2 regions of the Streptomyces sp. NPDC004284 genome follow, and region 1 is predicted to be linked to the other one. Evidence: predicted binding sites of a transcription regulator. Region 1 holds the regulator's gene; the other holds the start of a gene.
The links. Region 1 encodes HrcA, which represses chaperone genes, less so after heat shock. Its sites were predicted from a motif close to TTNGCACTCNGNNNNNCNGAGTGCNAA; they were not measured.
Positions count from the first base shown of each region.

Region 1 (10,473 bases):
GAGGGGGGACTCGTCGGCCATGCGGGTCAGCCTAAGGAGCGTCCGGGGCCCCCTGTCCACCGGGTACGGGGCGTAGGGTGCGCGGCATGAGACGGGAAGGCGCACCGCGCAGACTGACCGTGGACGGCACCGTGTGGCTGTGGAACGTCCGGCACCGGCACCCCGACTGCCGGACGGTGCTCTCGCTGCGCCGCGCGGAGCACCCTCACGCGCAGCTGCGTCTCGTCTTCCGGGAAGGACCGGGCCGCATCGTGGCCGGGTACCCCTTCGGTCTGGGCGACGTGGCCTCGGCCGACGGCGACATCCTGAACCTGAACATGCCCGGGGTCGTACGCCGCTTCCTGGAGGAGGCCGGGGCCCGAGACCTCCTCCCCACCGTCCACGGCGTCCGCGAGGAGGACGCCTGGCCGCTCTACGACACGCTGACCGGCCCGGACGGGCCCTAGCCCCAGCGGCCGGTGCGCCCCAGCACGAGGGCCGTGGCCGCCGTGCCGGCCGTCGACGTGCGCAGGACGCTGCGGCCGAGGCGGTACGGCTTCGCGCCCGCGGCCTCGAAGGCGGCGAGCTCGTCCGGGGAGACCCCTCCCTCGGGGCCGACGACGAGCACGATCGAGCCCTTGGCGGGGAGTTCGGCGGTGGCGAGGGCGCCGCTGGGGTGGTCGCGGTCCTCGTGCAGGACGGCCGCGAAGTCGGCGCCCGCGAGGAGGGCGGCGACCTGCTTGGTCGTCATGGGCTCGGCGACCTCGGGGAAGCGGGTGCGGCGGGACTGCTTGCCGGCCTCGCGCGCGGTGGACCGCCACTTGCCGAGCGCCTTGAGGCCCCGGTCGCCCTTCCACTGGGTGATGCAGCGGGAGGCGGCCCAGGGCACGATCGCGTCCACGCCGGTCTCGGTCATGGTCTCGACGGCGAGTTCGCCCCGGTCGCCCTTGGGGAGCGCCTGGACGACGGTGATGCGGGGCTCCTCCTCGGGGTCCTCGTGGACCTCGTCGACCCGCACGGTCAGCTCGTCCCTGCCCTCGGCGGAGACCACCACGCACTCGGCCCAGCGGCCGCGCCCGTCGGCGAGCACGAGTTCCTCCCCGGCCCGCAGCCGCTTCACGGAGACGGCGTGCCGTCCCTCGGGCCCGTCCAGGAGGAAACTCCCGGCACCGGGGACGGTGTCGACGACGAAGACGGGTGCGGTCATGAGGTGCTCCTGTGGGCGAGCTCGGAGAGGGCGGTGTCCAGTTCGGCGGCCAGCACCTCGACCAGCTGCCCGGCGGGGAGTTCGCGGGCGAGGCGGTGGCCCTGGCCGGCCCACAGGGCCATGCCCTGGGCGTCGCCGGCGTCGGCGGCGGCCTTGCGGAGCGGGGCGGTGAGGTGGTGGATCTCGGGGTAGGCGGCGGGGGCGTACGGCCCGTGCTCGCGCATGAAGCGGTTGACGAGGCCGCGCGCCGGGCGCCCGGAGAAGGCCCGGGTGAGGGCGGTCCGGGTGAACAGCGGGTCCGTCAGGGCCTGCTTGTGCAGGGGGTGGGCGCCCGACTCGGGGCAGCTGAGGAAGGCGGTGCCGAGCTGGGCGGCGTCGGCGCCGGCGGCGAGGACGGCGGCGATCTGCGCGCCGCGCATGATGCCTCCGGCGGCGACGATCGGCAGCGCGACGGCCTCGCGGACCTGGGTGATCAGGGTGAGGAGCCCGGTGCCCGGGGCGCCTTCGTCGGCCGGGTCGTCGCGGTACGTGCCCTGGTGCCCGCCGGCCTCGACGCCCTGGACGCAGACGGCGTCGGTGCCGGCCCGCTGCGCGGCGAGGGCCTCGTCGACGGAGGTGACGGTGACGATCGTGTACGTACCGACGCGGTCGAAGGCGTGGAAGGTCTCGCGCGCGGGGCAGCCGAAGGTGAAGGAGACGACGGGGACCGGGTCCTCCAGGAGGATGGCGAGCTTGGCGTCGTAGGCGTCGTCACGGGACTCGTCCGCCTCGCCGAGCGGGGTCTCGTACCAGGTGACCTCGCCGGCGAGCTGGTGACGGTAGACCTCGACGGCGGCGGGGTCGGCGGGCCGGCCGTCCTGCGGCAGGAAGAGGTTGACCCCGAAGGGGCGTGCGGTGAGCCCGCGGACCCGCTTGACCTCCTGGTACAGGCCTCCGGCCGTCTTGTACCCGCCGGCGAGGAAGCCGAGCGCCCCGGCCTCGCAGACGGCCCCGACGAGCTCGGGACAGGAGGCGCCACCCGCCATGGGGGCCTGCACGATCGGGAAACGAGAGAGATCGTTCAGTGCGGTGGTGGACATATGGGCATCGTGTCATGCCCGCACGCGGACAACGGAAAGGGGCGGCACACCGGGTGCCGCCCCTTCCTCAGGTCCTACCGCCCGTTGAAGGCGTCCTTCAACCGCGAGGACAAACCCCGCCGACCCGGCTGACCGTGCTGACCCGGAGGACGACCCCCGGACCCCCAGCCGAGCGCCTACCGCCCGTTGAAGGCATCCTTCAGCCGCGAGAACAAGCCCTGCTGGCCCGGCTGACCGTGCTGACCCGGGGGACGACCCCCGGACCCCCAGCCGAGCGCCTACCGCCCGTTGAACGCGTCCTTCAGCCGCGAGAACAAGCCCTGCCGACCCGGCTGACCGTGCTGACCCGGGGGACGACCCCCGGACCCCCAGCCGAGCGCCTACCGCCCGTTGAACGCGTCCTTCAGCCGCGAGAACAAGCCCTGCTGGCCCGGCTGGAACTGGCCCGTGGGCCGTTCCTCGCCGCGCAGCTTGGCCAGTTCACGCAGGAGGCGCTCCTGCTCGGCGTCGAGCTTGCTCGGGGTCGTCACCTCGACGTGCACGATCAGGTCGCCCCGGCCGTTGCCCCGCAGGTGCGTGACGCCGCGCCCGTGCAGCGGGATCGACTGGCCGGACTGCGTGCCCGGCCGGATGTCGATCTCCTCGGTGCCGTCGAGGGTCTGCAGCGGCACCTTCGTGCCGAGCGCACCCGCCGTCATCGGGATGGTGACCGTGCAGTGCAGGTCGTCGCCGCGCCGCTGGAAGACCTCGTGCGGGGTCTCGTGGATCTCGACGTACAGGTCGCCGGCGGGGCCGCCGCCGGGGCCGACCTCGCCCTCGCCCGCGAGCTGGATGCGGGTGCCGTTGTCGACGCCGGCCGGGATCTTGACCGTGAGCGTGCGGCGGGACCGCACGCGGCCGTCGCCCGCGCACTCGGGGCACGGGGTCGGGACGACCGTGCCGAAGCCCTGGCACTGCGGGCAGGGACGGGAGGTCATGACCTGGCCGAGGAAGGACCGGGTGACCTGGGAGACCTCGCCGCGGCCGCGGCACATGTCACAGGTCTGCGCGGAGGTGCCGGGCGCGGCACCCTCACCCGAACAGGTGGTGCAGACGACCGCCGTGTCGACCTGGATGTCCTTGGTGGTGCCGAAGGCCGCCTCGTTGAGGTCGATCTCCAGGCGGATCATGGCGTCCTGACCCCGCCGGGTCCGCGAGCGCGGGCCGCGCTGCGAAGCCGTGCCGAAGAAGGCGTCCATGATGTCGGAGAAGTTGCCGAAGCCACCGGCCCCGAAGCCGCCGCCCGCGCCACCGCCGCCGGAGGCCGAGAGCGGGTCGCCGCCCAGGTCGTAGACCTGCTTCTTCTGCGGGTCCGAGAGGACCTCGTAGGCGGCGTTGATCTCCTTGAAGCGTTCCTGCGTCTTGGGATCGGGATTGACGTCCGGGTGCAGCTCGCGCGCGAGCCTCCGGAACGCCTTCTTGATCTCGTCCTGGGAAGCGTCGCGGCGCACGCCGAGTACGGCGTAGTAGTCCGTGGCCACTTACGACTCCGCCAGGATCTGTCCGACGTAACGTGCCACTGCGCGTACCGCTCCCATCGTTCCGGGGTAGTCCATGCGGGTCGGTCCGACCACGCCGAGTTTGGCGACTGCCTCGCCGCCCGAACCGTAGCCGACCGAGACGACGGACGTGGAGCTCAGCCCCTCGTGGGCGTTCTCGTGCCCGATGCGTACGGTCATGCCCGATTCCTTGGCCTCGCCGAGCAGCTTGAGGAGCACGACCTGCTCCTCAAGGGCTTCGAGCACGGGCCTGATCATCAGGGGGAAGTCGTGTCCGAAGCGGGTGAGATTGGCGGTGCCGCCGATCATCAACCGCTCCTCGTGCTCCTCGACGAGCGTTTCGAGGAGGGTCGCGAGCACGGTCGAGACCGTGGCGCGGTCCTCGATCTCCTCGAAGGACTCGGGGAGGTCCTGCACCAGCTGCGGCACGTCGGCGAACCGGCGGCCGACGACCCGGCTGTTGAGCCGGGCCCTCAGGTCGGCGAGCGAGGTCTCGCCGAAGGGTGCGGGGCAGTCGACGACCCGCTGCTCGACCCGGCCGGTGTCCGTGATGAGGACGAGCATCAGGCGGGCGGGGGCCAGCGAGAGCAGCTCCACGTGCCGGACGGTCGAGCGGGTCAGCGAGGGGTACTGGACGACGGCGACCTGCCGGGTCAGCTGCGCGAGCAGCCGCACCGTGCGGCCGACGACGTCGTCGAGGTCGACGGCTCCGTCGAGGAAGTTGTGGATGGCCCGCCGCTCGGGCGTCGACAGCGGCTTGACGCCGGCGAGCCGGTCGACGAAGAGCCGGTAGCCCTTGTCGGTGGGAATGCGCCCGGCGCTGGTGTGAGGCTGGGCGATGTACCCCTCCTCCTCGAGCACGGCCATGTCGTTGCGCACGGTGGCGGGCGACACGCCGAGCTTGTGGCGCTCCGTGAGCGCCTTGGAGCCGACGGGCTCCTCCGTCCCGACGTAGTCCTGGACGATGGCGCGCAGGACCTCCAGCCTGCGTTCGCTGAGCATCGTGGCGCACCTCCAGCTGTCGTCGTTCCGGTTGCTCCGCTTTTGGCACTCACCCTGCCCGAGTGCCAGCGATCCCCGGCCAGTGTACGGCGGCGGGCATCGCTCCTGGCAAGGAGGCGGCGCCCGCACCGGTTAGCGTCGCCCCATGGACGTGGATTGGGAAGCGTACGGATGGGAGCGGCTCGCGGACGGGGTGGGCCGGCGACGGCTGCCCGGCTGGGACGCCACGGTCGGGCTGGTCCTGGGCACGGAGGCGGTGCTGCTGTACGACACGGGCTCCTCGCTCGCGGAGGGCGCCGAACTGCGGGCGCAGATCTCGGCCCTCACGGGCGGCCGAAAGGTGACGCACATCGCACTCAGCCACCCGCACTTCGACCATGTCCTCGGCACCGCGGTCTTCGCGGGCGCGGAGGTCTTCGGCGCGGTGGGGACGGACGAGCTCCTGGGCGGCGCCCGGGCCCGGGAGGAGCTGCGCACGGACGCGGTGGCCCAGGGCCTGGACCCGGCGGTGGCGGAGGCGGCCGCGGAGGTCCTGGTGGCCCCGCGGCACGTGGTCTCGGGCGAGTGGACGCTCGACCTGGGCGGCCGTCAGGTCCTCCTGGCGAACGTGGGCCCCGGCCACACCGGCCACGACCTGGCGCTCTGCGTCCCGGGCGGGCGCGAGACCGTCTTCTGCGGGGACCTCGTGGAGGAGTCGGGCGAGCCCCAGGCCGGCCCGGACGCGATCCCCTCCCGCTGGCCGGACGCCCTGGACCGGCTGCTCGCCCTGGGCGGCGAGGAGGCGGCGTACGTGCCGGGGCACGGGGCGGTGGTGGACGCCACGTTCGTCCGGGCACAACGCGATGAACTGGCACGGCGCTTCGAGGTGCCCTAACGTCACCCGGATGCGCAGCTACGACCCCGACCTGACCCCGCCCTGGAAGAAGTCGGCACCCGTCCCGGAGGTCCCGGCGGACCCCGACCTGGTCGTGGAGGAGGTCGCCACGGGCTTCTGCGGGGCGGTGATCCGCTGCGAGGCGGGGACGGTGACCCTGGAGGACCGCTTCGGCAAGCACCGGGTGTTCCCGCTGGAACCGCGCGGCTTCCTCCTGGAGGGCAAGGTGGTGACCCTGGTCCGGCCGGTGTCCGGTCCGTCGCGCCCCACCCGTACGGCCTCCGGCTCGATCGCGGTCCCGGGCACACGCGCGCGCGTGGCCCGGGCGGGCCGGATCTACGTCGAGGGCCGCCACGACGCGGAGCTCGTCGAGCGCGTCTGGGGCGACGACCTGCGCATCGAGGGCGTGGTCGTGGAGTACCTGGAGGGCGTCGACGACCTGCCCGCGATCGTCGCGGAGTTCGGCCCGGCGCCGGACGCCCGCCTGGGCGTCCTGGTGGACCACCTGGTCCCGGGCTCGAAGGAGTCGAGGATCGCCGCCCAGGTGACCTCCCCGGACGTGCTGGTCGTGGGCCACCCGTACATCGACGTCTGGGAGGCGGTGAAACCGTCCGTCCTGGGCATCCCGGCCTGGCCGGCGGTCCCCCGGGGCCAGGACTGGAAGACGGGCGTCTGCCGGGCCCTGGGCTGGCCCTCGGACAACACGGGCGCGGTCTGGCAGGCGATCCTCAAGCGCGTGACGTCCTACAAGGACCTGGAGCCGGAGCTGCTGGGTGCCGTGGAGCGACTGATCGACCACGTGACCGTGCCCTGACCTCCGACGCCACCGGGCCTCCGGCACCGCCAGACCTCCAGCGCCGCCGGACCCCCGGTACCGCCAGACCTTCAGCGCCGCCGGACCCCCGGTACCGCCAGACCTTCAGCGCCGCCGGCCCTCCGGTGCCGCCCCGGGCGGCGCCCCCGCTCAGTCCACCAGGTCCCGCACCACCGCGTCGGCGAGCAGTCGCCCCCGCAGCGTGAGGACCGCCCGCCCGGCCGCGTACGGCTCGGGCGCGAGGAGCCCGTCGGCGAGGGCGCGCTCGGCGGCGGCGAGGCCCGCCGGCTTGAGGAGGTCCAGTGGGCATCCCTCCCGGAGCCGCAGCTCAAGGAGGATCCGCTCCACCCGCCGGTCCTCCTCCGCGAGGATCTCCCGGCCGGCCCCCGGCGACCGGCCGCCCGCGAGCGCGGCGGCGTACGCGCCGGGGTGCTTCACGTTCCACCAGCGGACGCCGCCCACGTGCGAGTGGGCGCCGGGTCCCGCACCCCACCAGTCGGCGCCGCGCCAGTACAGCTCGTTGTGGAGGCAGCGGCCGGCCTCGGAGGTGGCCCAGTTGGACACCTCGTACCAGGAGAAGCCCGCGTCCTCGAAGGCCGCGTCGGCGATCAGGTAGCGGTCGGCGTGCACGTCGTCATCCGTCATGGGCACCTCACCGCGCCGGATGCGCCGGGCGAGCTGCGTCCCCTCCTCGACGATCAGCGCATAGGCGCTCACGTGGTCCGGCCCGGCCCCGATCGCCGCCTCCAGCGAGGCCCGCCAGTCGTCGTCGGACTCCCCGGGCGTGCCGTAGATGAGATCGAGGTTGACGTGCTCGAACCCGGCGGCCCGCGCCTCGCCGACGCACGCCTCGGGCCGCCCGGGCGTATGGGTCCGGTCGAGGATCTTCAGCACGTGCTGCCGGGCGCTCTGCATCCCGAAGGAGATCCGGTTGAAGCCGCCCTCCCTCAGCTCGCTCAGATACGCCGGGTTCACCGACTCCGGATTGGCCTCCGTCGTCACCTCGGCGTCGTCCGCGAGCCCGAACTCGTCCCGGATCGCCCCCAGCATCCGTACGAGGTCCCCGGCGGCGAGCAGCGTCGGCGTGCCGCCGCCGACGAAGACGGTCCGCACGGGCCGCGGGTCGTCCCCGAGGACCTTCCGGGCGAGCCGGATCTCCTCGACGACCTGCTCGGCGTAGTTGTCACGGGAGGCGAGCACCCCACCCGTACCGCGCAGCTCGCTCGCGGTGTACGTGTTGAAGTCGCAGTAGCCGCAGCGCGTCGCGCAGTACGGCACGTGCAGATAGAACCCGAGCGGCCGCTCCCCGGCCCCTTCGAGGGCGCTCGGGGGCAGCGCCCCGTCGTCGGGCACGGGCTCACCATCGGGCAGTACGGAAGGCATGAGCCCCATTGTCCCGTACTGCCCGGGTGAAGGTCCTACACCGCTGCTCAGGCCTCGCGCGAGCCCGCGTACATCTCCTCGATGAGGTCCTTGTACTCGCGCTCGACGACCGGGCGCTTCAGCTTCAGGGACGGGGTGAGCTCGCCGTGCTCGATGTCGAGGTCGCGGGGCAGCAGGCGGAACTTCTTGATCGTCTGCCAGCGCTGGAGGCCCTCGTTGAGGCGGTCGACGTAGCCCTGGATCAGCTTGACGGTCTCGGGGGCGGCGACGACCTCGGCGTACGGCTTGCCGCCGAGGCCGTGCTCGGCGGCCCAGCCGAGGAGGGAGGGCTCGTCGAGGGCGATGAGGGCGGTGCAGAAGTTCCGGTCGGCGCCGTGGACGAGGATGTTCGAGACGAACGGGCAGACGGCCTTGAACTGGCCCTCGACCTCGGCCGGGGCGATGTACTTGCCGCCGGACGTCTTGATCAGGTCCTTCTTGCGGTCGGTGATCCGGAGGTAGCCGTCGGCGGACAGCTCGCCGATGTCGCCGGTGTGGAACCAGCCGTCGGACTCCAGGACCTCGGCGGTCTTCTCCGGCAGGCCGTGGTAGCCCTCCATGATGCCGGGGCCGCGCAGCAGGATCTCGCCGTCGTCGGCGATCCGGACCTCGGTGCCGGGAAGCGGCTTGCCGACGGTGCCGGTGCGGTAGGCCTCGCCCGGGTTGACGAAGGAGGCGGCGGAGGACTCCGTGAGGCCGTACCCCTCCAGGATGTGGATGCCCGCGCCGGCGAAGAAGTAGCCGATCTCGGGGGCGAGGGCGGCGGAGCCGGAGATGCAGGCGCGGAGGTTGCCGCCGAAGGCCTCGCGGATCTTGGCGTAGACGAGGGCGTCGGCGACCTTGTGCTTGGCCGAGAGGCCGAAGGGCGCGGAGGCGGTGCCGGTGCGGCGGAAGTTGTCCTGGGTGGCCTTGGCGTACTCGCGGGCGACGTCGGCGGCCCACTGGAAGATCTTGTACTTGGCTCCGCCGCCGGCCCGGGCCTTGGCGGCGACGCCGTTGTAGACCTTCTCGAAGATGCGGGGGACGGCCGCCATGTAGGTGGGCCGGACGACCGGCAGGTTCTCGATGATCTTGTCGACGCGGCCGTCGACGGCGGTGACGTGGCCGACCTCGATCTGGCCGGAGGTGAGGACCTTGCCGAAGACGTGGGCGAGGGGCAGCCAGAGGTACTGGACGTCGGCCTGGGTGACGAGGCCGGTGGCGGCGATGGCCTTGGCCATGTACGACCAGTTGTCGTGCGGGAGGCGGACGCCCTTGGGGCGGCCGGTGGTGCCGGAGGTGTAGATGAGGGTGGCGAGCTGCGTGGAGGTGATCGCGGCGACCCGCTCCTTGACGGCCTCGGGGTGCTTCTCCAGATAGGCCTTGCCGCGCGCTTCCAGGTCCGCGAGGGAGAGGACGAACTCGCCGTCGCTCTCCACTCCGGCGGTGTCGACGACGACCACGTGCCGGAGCCGGGGCAGATCGGCGCGGCGCTCGACGGCCTTGGCCAGCTGGGCGGCGTTCTCGGCGATGAGGACCTTGGACTCGGAGTCGGAGAGGATGAACGCCGACTCCTCGGCGTTGGTCTGCGGGTAGACCGTGGTGGTCGCGGCGCCCGCGCACATCACGCCGAGGTCGGCGAGGATCCACTCGACCCGGGTGGAGGAGGCGAGGGCGACGCGCTCCTCGGGCTCGACGCCGAGGTCGACGAGGCCGGCGGCGATCGCGTAGACCCGCTCGGCGGCCTGTCCCCAGTTGAGCGTCTTCCAGTCGTCCGGGCCGGTGCCGGAGGCGGCGGGCACCGGGTAGCGGTAGGCCTCCGCGTCCGGGGTCCGCTCGACGCGCTCAAGGAAGAGGGTCGCCACGGAGGGCGGCCGGTTCTCGATCTGGGTCTGTGTGTCGCTCACGACGTCCTCCGGGCGGCGGCGGTGCCTGCTGGTGGTTCGTAACTAACTGGCGAGTAACCTTCGAGCCGGGTTCAGAGTAAAGGGCCGAGGACCGGCGCGTAAGGCCCTACAGGACGTCGCTTCACGTCGCTTCCATAACGAACGGGCCCACGCGCACATGGCGCGTGGACCCGTTCGTTGCACAGGACAGCTACTGCTCGCCGTCCGGGCTACTTCTTCTTGCCGGAGGACTCGTCGCTCGACAGGACGGCGATGAAGGCCTCCTGGGGCACCTCCACCGAGCCGACCATCTTCATGCGCTTCTTGCCTTCCTTCTGCTTCTCGAGCAGCTTCCGCTTACGGGAGATGTCACCGCCGTAGCACTTGGCGAGGACGTCCTTCCGGATGGCGCGGATGGTCTCGCGGGCGATGACCCGGGAGCCGATGGCGGCCTGGATCGGCACTTCGAAGGCCTGCCGCGGGATGAGCTCGCGGAGCTTGGCGACGAGCCGGACGCCGTAGGCGTACGCGGCGTCCTTGTGGGTGACGGCCGAGAAGGCGTCGACCTTGTCGCCGTGCAGCAGGATGTCGACCTTGACCAGGCTGGAGGCCTGCTCGCCGGTGGGCTCGTAGTCGAGGGAGGCGTAACCGCGGGTCTTGGACTTCAGCTGGTCGAAGAAGTCGAAGACGATC
Region 1 is NZ_JBIAMJ010000003.1:480,724-491,196, reverse strand. Features, by position in the region: gene ACFYUS_RS11805 (ATP-binding protein) at 1-21, opposite strand, end outside; gene ACFYUS_RS11800 (hypothetical protein) at 87-446, shown strand; gene ACFYUS_RS11795 (16S rRNA (uracil(1498)-N(3))-methyltransferase) at 443-1,186, opposite strand; gene ACFYUS_RS11790 (nitronate monooxygenase) at 1,183-2,265, opposite strand; gene dnaJ (molecular chaperone DnaJ) at 2,646-3,785, opposite strand; gene hrcA (heat-inducible transcriptional repressor HrcA) at 3,786-4,805, opposite strand; gene ACFYUS_RS11775 (MBL fold metallo-hydrolase) at 4,951-5,679, shown strand; gene ACFYUS_RS11770 (DUF3097 domain-containing protein) at 5,690-6,493, shown strand; gene hemW (radical SAM family heme chaperone HemW) at 6,644-7,876, opposite strand; gene ACFYUS_RS11760 (AMP-dependent synthetase/ligase) at 7,924-9,801, opposite strand; gene lepA (translation elongation factor 4) at 10,011-10,473, opposite strand, start outside.

Region 2 (10,473 bases), on a different contig from region 1:
GCCCTGCTCGGCGACGCCCCGCCGGACCGCTTCCCTGTCGCCCTCGCCGAGCGCCGCGCACACCCAGAGGCCCTCCCGGGCGTCGATGGTGCTCAGGGCCGAGACCAGGCCGCCGCCGCCCCGTCTGGTGTCGAGCGAGCCGTCCTCGGCGAGCACGTACGAGACCGGGCCCCGGTTGGATGCCACGAGCACAGTAGCCATGTGGCGAACCTAGCCCGTCCCGTAAATGCTCAAACGTACGTATACGAGACGAGCCGATCCGGCCACGCGGCGTCGTCGAGCGTCACGCCACGCGGCGTCGCGCGTACTCCGCGATCTCGGCGATCGGGGGCCGCTCCTCCGTGTCCACCGCGTACGTCCGGGGCTCGAAGCCCTGCTCGCCCCGCTCGAACTGCGTCAGCCGGGGCCGTACGAGATGGCCCCGGGACAGCCGCAGCTGCGCCGTCCGGTAGATCGCGGCCGCCATCCGGCCCAGCGCCTGCCCGTCCTGGTGGCGGTGCTTGCGCACGCCCACGTCCACCTGCGCGAGCGCGTCCAGACCCACCGTGTGCAGGGCGTCCACGAGCAGGCCCAGCTCCACTCCGTAACCGACGGGGAAGGGGAGCCGTTCGAGGAGGGAGCGGCGGGCCGCGTACTCGCCGCCCAGCGGCTGCACGAAGCCGGCCAGCTGCGGCCAGTGGAGGTTCAGGAGCGGGCGGGCCACCAGCTCCGTCACCCGGCCGCCCTGACCGGGGGTGTCTCCGAAGGGGCGGTCGTACATCGCCTTCACGAAGTCCACGTCCGGGTCCGTGAGCAGCGGGCCCACGATTCCCGTCACGAAGTCCGCCGAGAAGTCCCGCAGGTCCGCGTCCACGAAGCAGACCACGTCCCCGTTCGTCACCATCAGTGACCGCCAGAGCACCTCGCCCTTGCCGGGGACCGCCGGTATGCGGGGGAGGATCGCGTCCCGCGCGACGACCCGCGCGCCGGCCGCCGCCGCCACCTCCGCCGTACGGTCGGTGGAGCCCGAGTCGATCACCACCAGTTCGTCGACGAGGGGGACGGACTCGGTCATCAGATCGCGGCGGATCACGGAGACGATGTCCCCGACCGTCGCCTCCTCGTTCAGGGCGGGCAGGACGACGCTGACCGTCGTCCCCCGTTTGGCGGCGAGCACCCGGTCCAGCGGGCGGTCGGACACGGACCAGGACCGCCGGGCCAGCCAGCGCTCCACTTCCTCCAGCAACGTGATCTCCATCTCGCGGATCGGACGTCGGTCTCCACCTTCGAGGCCTTCGGTTACAGTCTTGAACAACGCGGATGCCCGATGCATGTCGGGGTGCCGCCCGCGTCTCACAATCGAATACCGCTCATCCAGAGGGGCAGAGGGAAACGGCCCGTTGAAGCCCCGGCAACCCTCCAGTCGGTTTGTCTCGCACAGCGAGGTCCCCGGCTAGGGAAGGTGCCAAATCCGTCTCATGGCGAAAAATTCGTCATGGGAAAGATGAGGAGAAAGGGCCTCGCCTCCATGGCTGTACAGACCGCTACCCCCGCAACCTCCGTCGACCTCGGTCCCGCTTCCGGGCTCTCCTGTCGCGAATGCGGTGAAGTCTTCCCCCTCGGCCCGATCTTCGCCTGCGAACTCTGTTTCGGACCGCTCGAAGTCGCGTACGACCTTCCCACCGGCGACCCCGAGGCGCTGCGCAAGCGGATCGAGGCCGGCCCCGCCAACATCTGGCGCTACGCCCCGCTGCTGCCCGTCCCCGCCGACGTCGCCGAGAAGCCGAACCTGAACCCCGGCTGGACCCCGCTCGTCAAGGCCGACAACCTGGCCCGCGAGCTCGGCGTCGCCCCCGGCAAGCTCTTCGTCAAGGACGACTCCGGCAACCCGACCCACTCCTTCAAGGACCGGGTCGTCGCCCAGGCGCTCGAAGCCGCCCGCGCCTTCGGCTTCACCACCCTCTCCTGCTCCTCCACCGGCAACCTGGCCGGAGCCGTCGGCGCCGCCGCCGCCCGCGCCGGCTTCCGCTCCTGCGTGTTCATCCCGCACGACCTGGAGCAGGGCAAGGTCGTCATGGCCGGTGTCTACGGCGGTGACCTCGTCGCCATCGAGGGCAACTACGACGACGTCAACCGCTTCTGCTCGGAGCTCATCGGCGACCCGCTCGGCGAGGGCTGGGGCTTCGTGAACGTCAACCTCCGTCCGTACTACGGCGAGGGCTCCAAGACGCTCGCGTACGAGATCTGCGAGCAGCTCGGCTGGGTCCTCCCCGACCAGCTCGTCATCCCGATCGCCTCCGGCTCCCAGCTCACGAAGATCGACAAGGGTCTCCAGGAGCTCATCAAGCTCGGCCTCGTCGAGGACAAGCCGTACAAGATCTTCGGCGCCCAGGCCGAGGGCTGCTCCCCGGTGTCGGCGGCCTTCAAGGCCGGCCACGACGTCGTACGGCCCCAGAAGCCGAACACCATCGCCAAGTCGCTCGCCATCGGCAACCCGGCCGACGGCCCGTACGTCCTCGACATCGCCCGCCGCACCGGCGGCGCCGTGGAGGACGTGAACGACGAGCAGGTCGTCGACGCCATCAAGCTCCTCGCGCGGACCGAGGGCGTCTTCGCCGAGACCGCGGGCGGCGTGACCGTCGGCGTCACCAAGAAGCTCGTCGAGGCCGGTCTCATCGACCCGAACCTCACCACCGTCGTCCTCAACACCGGCGACGGACTCAAGACCCTGGACGCGGTGGCCGACACCTCTCAGGCGACCGCCACCATCCGCCCGAGCCTGGACGCGTTCCGCGACGCCGGCCTGGCGCTCTGAGCCGGCCCGCCCTCCTGGCCCACTGAAAGGTTACGAAGACATGGCCGTGAACGTCCGCATCCCCACCATCCTCCGCACCTACACGGGCGGGCAGTCCGAGGTCCAGGCCGAGGGCGCGACCCTCGCCGAGGTCATCGCGGACCTGGAGAAGAACCACACGGGCATCGCCGCCCGCGTCCTGGACGACCAGGGCAAGCTGCGCCGCTTCGTCAACGTGTACGTCAACGACGACGACGTGCGCTTCGAGCAGGGCCTGGAGACCGCCACCCCGGCGGGCGCGGGCGTCTCGATCATCCCGGCCGTCGCCGGAGGCTGACCATTCGGCACGGAGTGCCGGCTGCTGCTGATTCTTTACCGATCCTTACCGGTCAGTACGAGTTGCCCCTTCCGCGCTATAAGCGGAAGGGGCAATTCTGCATGGTTGAGCGCGATAGAGTTGGGGAAGTCCCCTCCGCTGCTCGTGCCAAACGCATATGAGAATGCGTCCGCACCTGACAAGAAGCAGCCAAAGTGCCGGTGCGTTGTGTACGTTCTGCGCGCTTTGCCGGGCCCGACTTGCCCCGTCATCCAGGGGATTCTCCCCAATTCCCCTTTCCGGGACGCCCAGAATTCTCGGTCGAATGACCTGTTGCAGAGGGCAGTTGGGCAGATACATTCAGCGGCGGTCGACGCGTTCCGGCGCAGGGTCTGACCCGGGTCCGCGAGGTGCGGTCCCGCGCAAGGGCCAGTAATAGGGGAGTTAGGCATGGCTCAGGGCACCGTCAAGTGGTTCAACGCGGAGAAGGGCTACGGCTTCATCGCGGTCGACGGTGGTGCGGATGTTTTCGTCCACTACAGCGCGATCCAGATGGATGGCTACCGCAGCCTCGAAGAGGGACAGCGAGTCGAGTTCGAGATCTCGCAGGGCCAGAAGGGTCCGCAGGCGGACATGGTCAAGCTCGCCGTCTGAGCGCGGCGCGATCGGCCACCGACGCACGCCGTCGAGGGGTCCGCATCCCTGAGGGGATGCGGACCCCTCGTGCGTTCCTCGGGGCCGTCTTGATCCGCCTCCCGAAACACGAGAGTCGCTTGCACTCTCCTAGGGCGAGTGCTAATCATTGGCGTTAGCACTCGGAAGGTGAGAGTGCTTACGAGGATCGGGCAGACGAGGCCCGCGGGCAGGTGGGGCAAGGAACCACCGGGCACGCAGGCCGTCCGTCGCGGGCGTCGGCGCGGTCCTGGAGCGTTATCCACCCCATGTCCGGGAGGACCACTTCACATGGCCAAGATCATCGCGTTCGACGAGGAGGCCCGGCGCGGTCTCGAGCGCGGCATGAACCAGCTCGCTGACGCCGTCAAGGTCACCCTCGGCCCCAAGGGCCGCAACGTCGTCCTCGAGAAGAAGTGGGGCGCCCCCACGATCACCAACGATGGTGTCTCCATCGCCAAGGAGATCGAGCTCGAGGACCCGTACGAGAAGATCGGCGCCGAGCTGGTCAAGGAAGTCGCCAAGAAGACGGACGACGTCGCCGGCGACGGTACGACCACCGCCACCGTCCTCGCCCAGGCGCTCGTCCGCGAGGGTCTCCGCAACGTCGCCGCCGGTGCCAACCCGATGGCCCTCAAGCGCGGCATCGAGAAGGCCGTCGAGGCCGTCTCCGGCGCCCTCCTCGAGCAGGCGAAGGATGTCGAGACCAAGGAGCAGATCGCTTCCACGGCCTCCATCTCCGCCGCCGACACCCAGATCGGCGAGCTCATCGCCGAGGCGATGGACAAGGTCGGCAAGGAAGGCGTCATCACCGTCGAGGAGTCGCAGACCTTCGGTCTGGAGCTCGAGCTCACCGAGGGCATGCGCTTCGACAAGGGCTACATCTCGGCGTACTTCGCCACCGACATGGAGCGCATGGAGGCGTCGCTCGACGACCCGTACCTCCTGATCGTCAACTCGAAGATCTCCTCCGTGAAGGACCTCCTTCCGCTCCTGGAGAAGGTCATGCAGTCGGGCAAGCCGCTGCTGATCATCGCCGAGGACGTCGAGGGCGAGGCCCTGTCGACCCTGGTCGTCAACAAGATCCGCGGCACCTTCAAGTCCGTTGCCGTCAAGGCCCCGGGCTTCGGCGACCGCCGCAAGGCCATGCTGAACGACATCGCCATCCTCACGGGCGGCACGGTCATCTCCGAGGAGGTCGGCCTCAAGCTCGAGAACGCGGGCCTGGACCTGCTCGGCCGCGCCCGCAAGGTCGTCATCACCAAGGACGAGACCACCATCGTCGACGGTGCCGGTGACAGCGACCAGGTCGCCGGTCGCGTGAACCAGATCCGCGCCGAGATCGAGAACTCCGACTCGGACTACGACCGCGAGAAGCTCCAGGAGCGCCTCGCGAAGCTGGCCGGCGGCGTGGCCGTCATCAAGGCCGGTGCCGCGACCGAGGTCGAGCTCAAGGAGCGCAAGCACCGCATCGAGGACGCCGTTCGCAACGCGAAGGCGGCCGTCGAGGAGGGCATCGTCGCCGGCGGTGGCGTGGCCCTGCTCCAGGCCTCCAACGTCTTCGAGAAGCTCGAGGGCGACCTGACGGGCGACGAGGCCACCGGTGCCAACATCGTCAAGCTGGCCCTTGAGGCCCCGCTGAAGCAGATCGCCGTCAACGCCGGTCTCGAGGGCGGCGTCGTGGCGGAGAAGGTCCGCAACCTGCCCGTCGGCCACGGCCTGAACGCCGCGACCAACGAGTACGTCGACCTCATCGCCGAGGGCATCATCGACCCGGCCAAGGTCACGCGCTCCGCGCTGCAGAACGCCGCGTCGATCGCCGCGCTGTTCCTCACCACCGAGGCCGTCATCGCCGACAAGCCGGAGAAGGCCGCCGCGCCGGCCGGCGGCGGCATGCCGGGCGGTGACATGGACTTCTGATCCTGACGGATCGGTGGTTCATCGCTGAACGCGAACGAGGGCGGCACCCCCTGGTGGGGGTGCCGCCCTCGGGCGTTCCTGCCTCGGCAGAGGTGATCAGCGCACGTCGACGTAGTCCCCGCCGGCCGACGGCGGGGAGTTGAAGTGCCGGTAGTCGCCGTAGCAGTAGATCCGCCAGCTGCCGTCGGCGCTCGCCCTCGCCTTCAGGGAGACCTTGCCGGTGGAGCTGGAGCGGCCGGACACCACGGTCTTCCAGGTCGTCGAGCCCCTGGCCTGGAACTGCAGGACCACCGGGGCGTTCCCGTACGCCCGCCAGGCGCCGTCCCAGTAGTGCTGGAGCGTGCCGGTCGTGGTCACGTACCCGCCCTTGGCGACCGGCTCGGGGCCGGCGTTCAGGGAGACGATCCGGGCGTCGTTGCGGACGAGCCGGAAGGAGGACGAGGTGGCCCCGGCGAGCTGGTCGGTCGTCAGGTGACGGACCCGGAACCAGCCGCCCCGGCTGCCCGCCACGAGCGTGATGCTGTCCCAGGAGAAGGAGGCCTCCCGGAGGGGGACGCGCTTCCAGCCGCCGTCGACGGACTGCTCCAGCTGCACGTTCTGATCCGACATGTACGCGTCCGGCATGTACAGCGCGCGGAGGTGGACGGACACCGTGAGGGTGCCGTAGGCGGACAGCGAGGCGCCGAGGAGGTCGAGGCGGGACTCCAGGGGGACGGCGAGCGGGCCCGAGAGCCGGTCGAAGCTCAGGAACGGGTCCCCGGAGGTGACCTCCCACTCGTACTGGCCGGAGCCGGCGTAGGCGGGGAGCTTCGCGGTGAACCGGCCGTCCGCGTCCGTGCGCACGTTCGCGACCTGCGGGCCGAAGGCCACGCGGACGGGCTGGTCGGCGAGCGGCGCGCCCGCGGCGGCCGGGTCGGTCAGCCGTCCGCCGATGGTGACGGTCTCGCCGTTGAGCGCCCGCTTCCTGTCGGCGGTGGCGGTGGCCGTCGCGCGGAGCGGCTTGTAGGTCTCCCGGACCTCGCGTGAGGCGCTCGCGCTGCCGTGCACCTCGGCGCTGTCCTCGGTGAACGAGGCCGTGAAGGTGTCGCCGGGGCCGGCGACGGCGTACGGCTCGCCGGTGAAGTCGCCGGTGGCGGAGGTGACGAGGGTCCGGGGGGTCTCGTCGGTCGCGTCGCCGTGCCGGACGGTGACCGTGCGGTCCGGGAGCGGCACGATGTCGCCGGAGCCGGGCTGGACGCCGCTCAGGTTGCCCTGGGGGCGGGCGTTGCGGTCGTCCCAGGCGGGGACGCCCACGCCGAAGGAGACGAGCTCCGGCCGCAGCCGGAAGTCGAGCCGGCCCGCGTCGGCGCGGGTGAGCTTGTTGCCGAGCGAGTCGGTGGCGGTGACGTCGATGGCGTACGTCCCGAGGGACGGGAGGGTGCCGCCGTCCTCGACCAGCTTCAGCGTCGCCTCGGCGGGCAGCCGGAAGGTGTGGGCGAGCCCGGGGTCCCCGGAGTCTCCGGGGACGAGCGCCGGGATGTCGGCGAGGACGGTGTCGCCCTGCCGGATCCGGGCCGAGACGGTGGTGACCTCGGCCTGCGGGGCGTCGGTCCAGGCGGTCACCTGGAAGGTGCCGCGCTGGGCGTCGTCGGTGACGGCGCGGCCGATGCCGACGAGCGGGCTGCCCGCCGGGGTCTCCTCGGCGAGGGCGGGGGCGGTCGACGCGGCCAGGGCCACGGCCGCGACGGCGGCTGTCAGGGAGAGGCGGAGGTCAGCGCGCATCGATGTACTTCGCATTCGTCTCGCTGTAGAAGTAGCTGCCCGTGGTGTTGAGGTAGAGCGCCCAGGAGCCGTCGCCGTAGGCGGTGGCGCGGTAGCTGAAGTTGCCGCTGGTGTTGGTGGTGATGCTCTGGGTCACCCAGTACCACTGGTTCTCGCCCTTGGGCTTGTAGACCAGGGTCAGCTTGACTCCGCCGAGCGGCTTCCAGACGCCGCCGATCTTGCGCTGGACGGTGCCGGAGACGGTCATCTTGCCGTTCACCACGGGCCGGGTGGGGCTGATGGTGAAGGCGGAGAAGCGGGTGGGCGTGCGGCCCCGCTTCAGGCTCGGGCCGGTCTTGGCGACGAGCTGGTTCGTCTCCGGGTGCTGCACCCGGTAGAGCGCGGACTCGTAGCCCCGGAGCGTGAAGTTGTACTGGCAGCTCGTGTCGGTCCGCCCGGAGCGGAGGGTGGACCAGCTGCGTCCGCCGTCCAGGGACGCCTGGAGCGTCACGGGCTGGGTCTCGTAGCAGGCCAGGCTGCTGCTGAGGCCGCCCGCGACGACGAGCTTGCCGTACTCGTCGAGGGTGGCGGTGTACGGCGAGAAGGTGAACTGCTGCGGGACGACGACGTCGATCTTGTCGTAGGGCCGGGGGTCGTCCGCGAAGTACGGGGAGGGCCGCAGCGAGGCGTAGACGTAGTCGGTCGCGTACTGGACCCGCGCGGGGAGCGAGAAGGTGCCGGTCGCCGAGGAGGTGCCCGAGCCGAGCACGTTGACCGCGCCCGTCTCGTACCACCCGGGCTGGGTCCCGGTGGCGACGACGGGCGCATCGGCGAAGGGCTTCCAGCCGTCGGCCGTGAGCCGTTCGACGAGTCCGGTGACGCGGAGGTCCGTGCCGGCGCGGACGCGGTACTTGTCGCCGTCGGCGGTGATCCGGTACCGCGTCTGCTCGATGGGCACGTCCGGCACGTCGCGGTTCGGCTCGTCCGGGTCGATGCCGGGGCTCGGGGCGATGGTCGCCGAGCCGCCGGTGAGCCGGCCCTGGGGCGTGACCGCCACGGAGAAGGTGCCGTCGGCGCGGACGGTCGCGGTGCCCGTGCGGTCGACGTATCCGGAGGTGCCGTAGGTCTGGAACCAGAACTGCACCCGGGTGCCCTCGGGCGCGGTGGAGCGCTCGCCGGTGGCCGGGTTCCAGCTGGTCGTGGTGCCGGAGAGGACGACCTGGGGATGCTCGTAGCTGGTGGTCGCGCGGTCGGCGGTGATCCTGCCGACGCCGACGTGCGGCTTGTGGCTGTAGGCGGCGCCCGCCCGGTACGTGGTGGTGCCGCCGGGCCGCCGGTAGTCGATGCGGACCGGGTAGTCCCCGAGGGCGGTCCCCTCGGGGAGGGTGAGGCGCGCGTCGGTGGTCCAGTACCCGTTGAGCAGGGTCAGTTCCTCCGTGGAGGCGAGCACCGGGGCGTCCGGGGCGGTGGAGGCCAGCACGCTGACCTTGACCCAGAACGCGTCGCCGAGCAGCCCGACGCGGTAGCGCCCGTCGTCGAGCGTGGTGTCGGCGGTGTTCGTCACGTCCGCGTGCGCGGCCGGGGCGTGGATGACGGCGGGCGTGAGGACGCCCGCGGAGAGAGCGAAGACGGCGGCCGCACGGACGAAGGCGTGCGGAAGCCTGCGCGTTGAGCGCGGCAAAGGGACCCCCCACAGGTCTGAGATCGCGGCCACGCCCTCAGCCGGGCGGCCGCGTGGGCAGAACTTTAGCGCTCACCTGTTGAACATGTTCATTCGCTTTACGGGGATGCCGGAGCGGGGTGCCGGGGTGATCCTGGAATGGCCCCTTCGTGAAGGGATTCGGAGCGATGGTCACCCTTCTGACGACGCCGGCCGACCGCGAACTGGTCATCACCCGCACCTTCGACGCCCCGCCGGACCGCGTCTGGGAGGCCTGGACGCGACCCGAGCACGTGCGGGAGTGGTACGGGTCGGACGGGCTGACGACCTCCGTCGTCGACATCGACCTGCGGGCGGGCGGGGTCTGGCGCTGGGGCCAGACCGGGCCCGACGGCCAGCAGATCGTCTTCTCCGGGAGGTACGAGGACGTCGTCCCGGTGGAACGGCTCGACTACACGGAGGTCTTCGAGCAGATGCCGGACGCCGAGCCGGTCCGCGTGACCCTCACCTTCGACGCGACCCCCGACGGTGGCACGGCCCTGACCAGCACTTCCCTCTGGCCTTCGAACGAGGTGAGGGACCAGGCGCTGGCGGCGGGCATGGAGGCGGGGGTGAGGGAGCAGTACGACCGGCTGGCGGAGCATCTGGACGGCATGCGCCGAGAAGGCATGCCCTGAGGGGGCATGCCTTGAGCCGGTGGCGTGGCGTCAGCGGCGGAAGAGGCCCGTCCAGAGGAAGGACTCGCCGAAGGTGGGCGAGTCGGCGGACTGGTCGTGCATGCGGCGGAGCTCGATCTCCGTCAGGTCGGCGAAGATCGCGCGGAACGAGGTGTCCGTGTACGCGAGCCCGCCGTGCAGCTTGCCCTCCCGGTAGAAGTCGGCGTCCGGGAGCTCGGAGCCCATGCCGCCCTCGCCGGCCGCGAACGAGGTGAGGGCGAAGTGGCCGCCGGGGGCGAGGACGCGGTCGAGGAGCGCGAGGTAGCTGATCCGGCGGTGCGGGGGCAGGTGGTGGAAGCAGCCGGAGTCGTAGACCAGGTCGTACGGCCCGTCGAGCGCGGCCGTGAAGGCGTCGCCGCACAGGAACCGGACGTTCTCCGCGCCCTTTTCGCGGGCGCGCTCCTCCGCCCAGGCGACGGCCGTGGGCGAGAGGTCGACGCCGGTCACCTCGTAACCGGCCGACGCGAGGTACAGGGCGTTCCGGCCGGGCCCGCAGCCGAGGTCGAGGACCTTGCCGCCGGCCGGGAGCAGGCCCTGCTCGACGTACGAGACGAGGTTCTCGTCGGGCTTCGCGACGAAGAACGGCACGGGCTTGTCCCGGTCCGCGTAGAACCCGTCCCACCAGTCGGCGCCGCCCTTCGTCCAGCGGTCGGCGCCGGGTGAGAACAGGCCGTCG
Region 2 is NZ_JBIAMJ010000011.1:99,408-109,880, reverse strand. Features, by position in the region: gene ACFYUS_RS26185 (trehalose-6-phosphate synthase) at 1-201, opposite strand, end outside; gene ACFYUS_RS26180 (glucosyl-3-phosphoglycerate synthase) at 284-1,225, opposite strand; SAM riboswitch class I at 1,347-1,490, shown strand; gene thrC (threonine synthase) at 1,484-2,794, shown strand; gene ACFYUS_RS26170 (MoaD/ThiS family protein) at 2,835-3,110, shown strand; gene ACFYUS_RS26165 (cold-shock protein) at 3,540-3,743, shown strand; gene groL (chaperonin GroEL) at 4,053-5,681, shown strand; gene ACFYUS_RS26155 (hypothetical protein) at 5,778-7,442, opposite strand; gene ACFYUS_RS26150 (hypothetical protein) at 7,432-9,102, opposite strand; gene ACFYUS_RS26145 (SRPBCC domain-containing protein) at 9,270-9,758, shown strand; gene ACFYUS_RS26140 (class I SAM-dependent methyltransferase) at 9,789-10,473, opposite strand, start outside.
Region 2: groL (chaperonin GroEL) is a predicted target of HrcA. The motif match lies at 3,862-3,888, and genes of this name have one in related genera.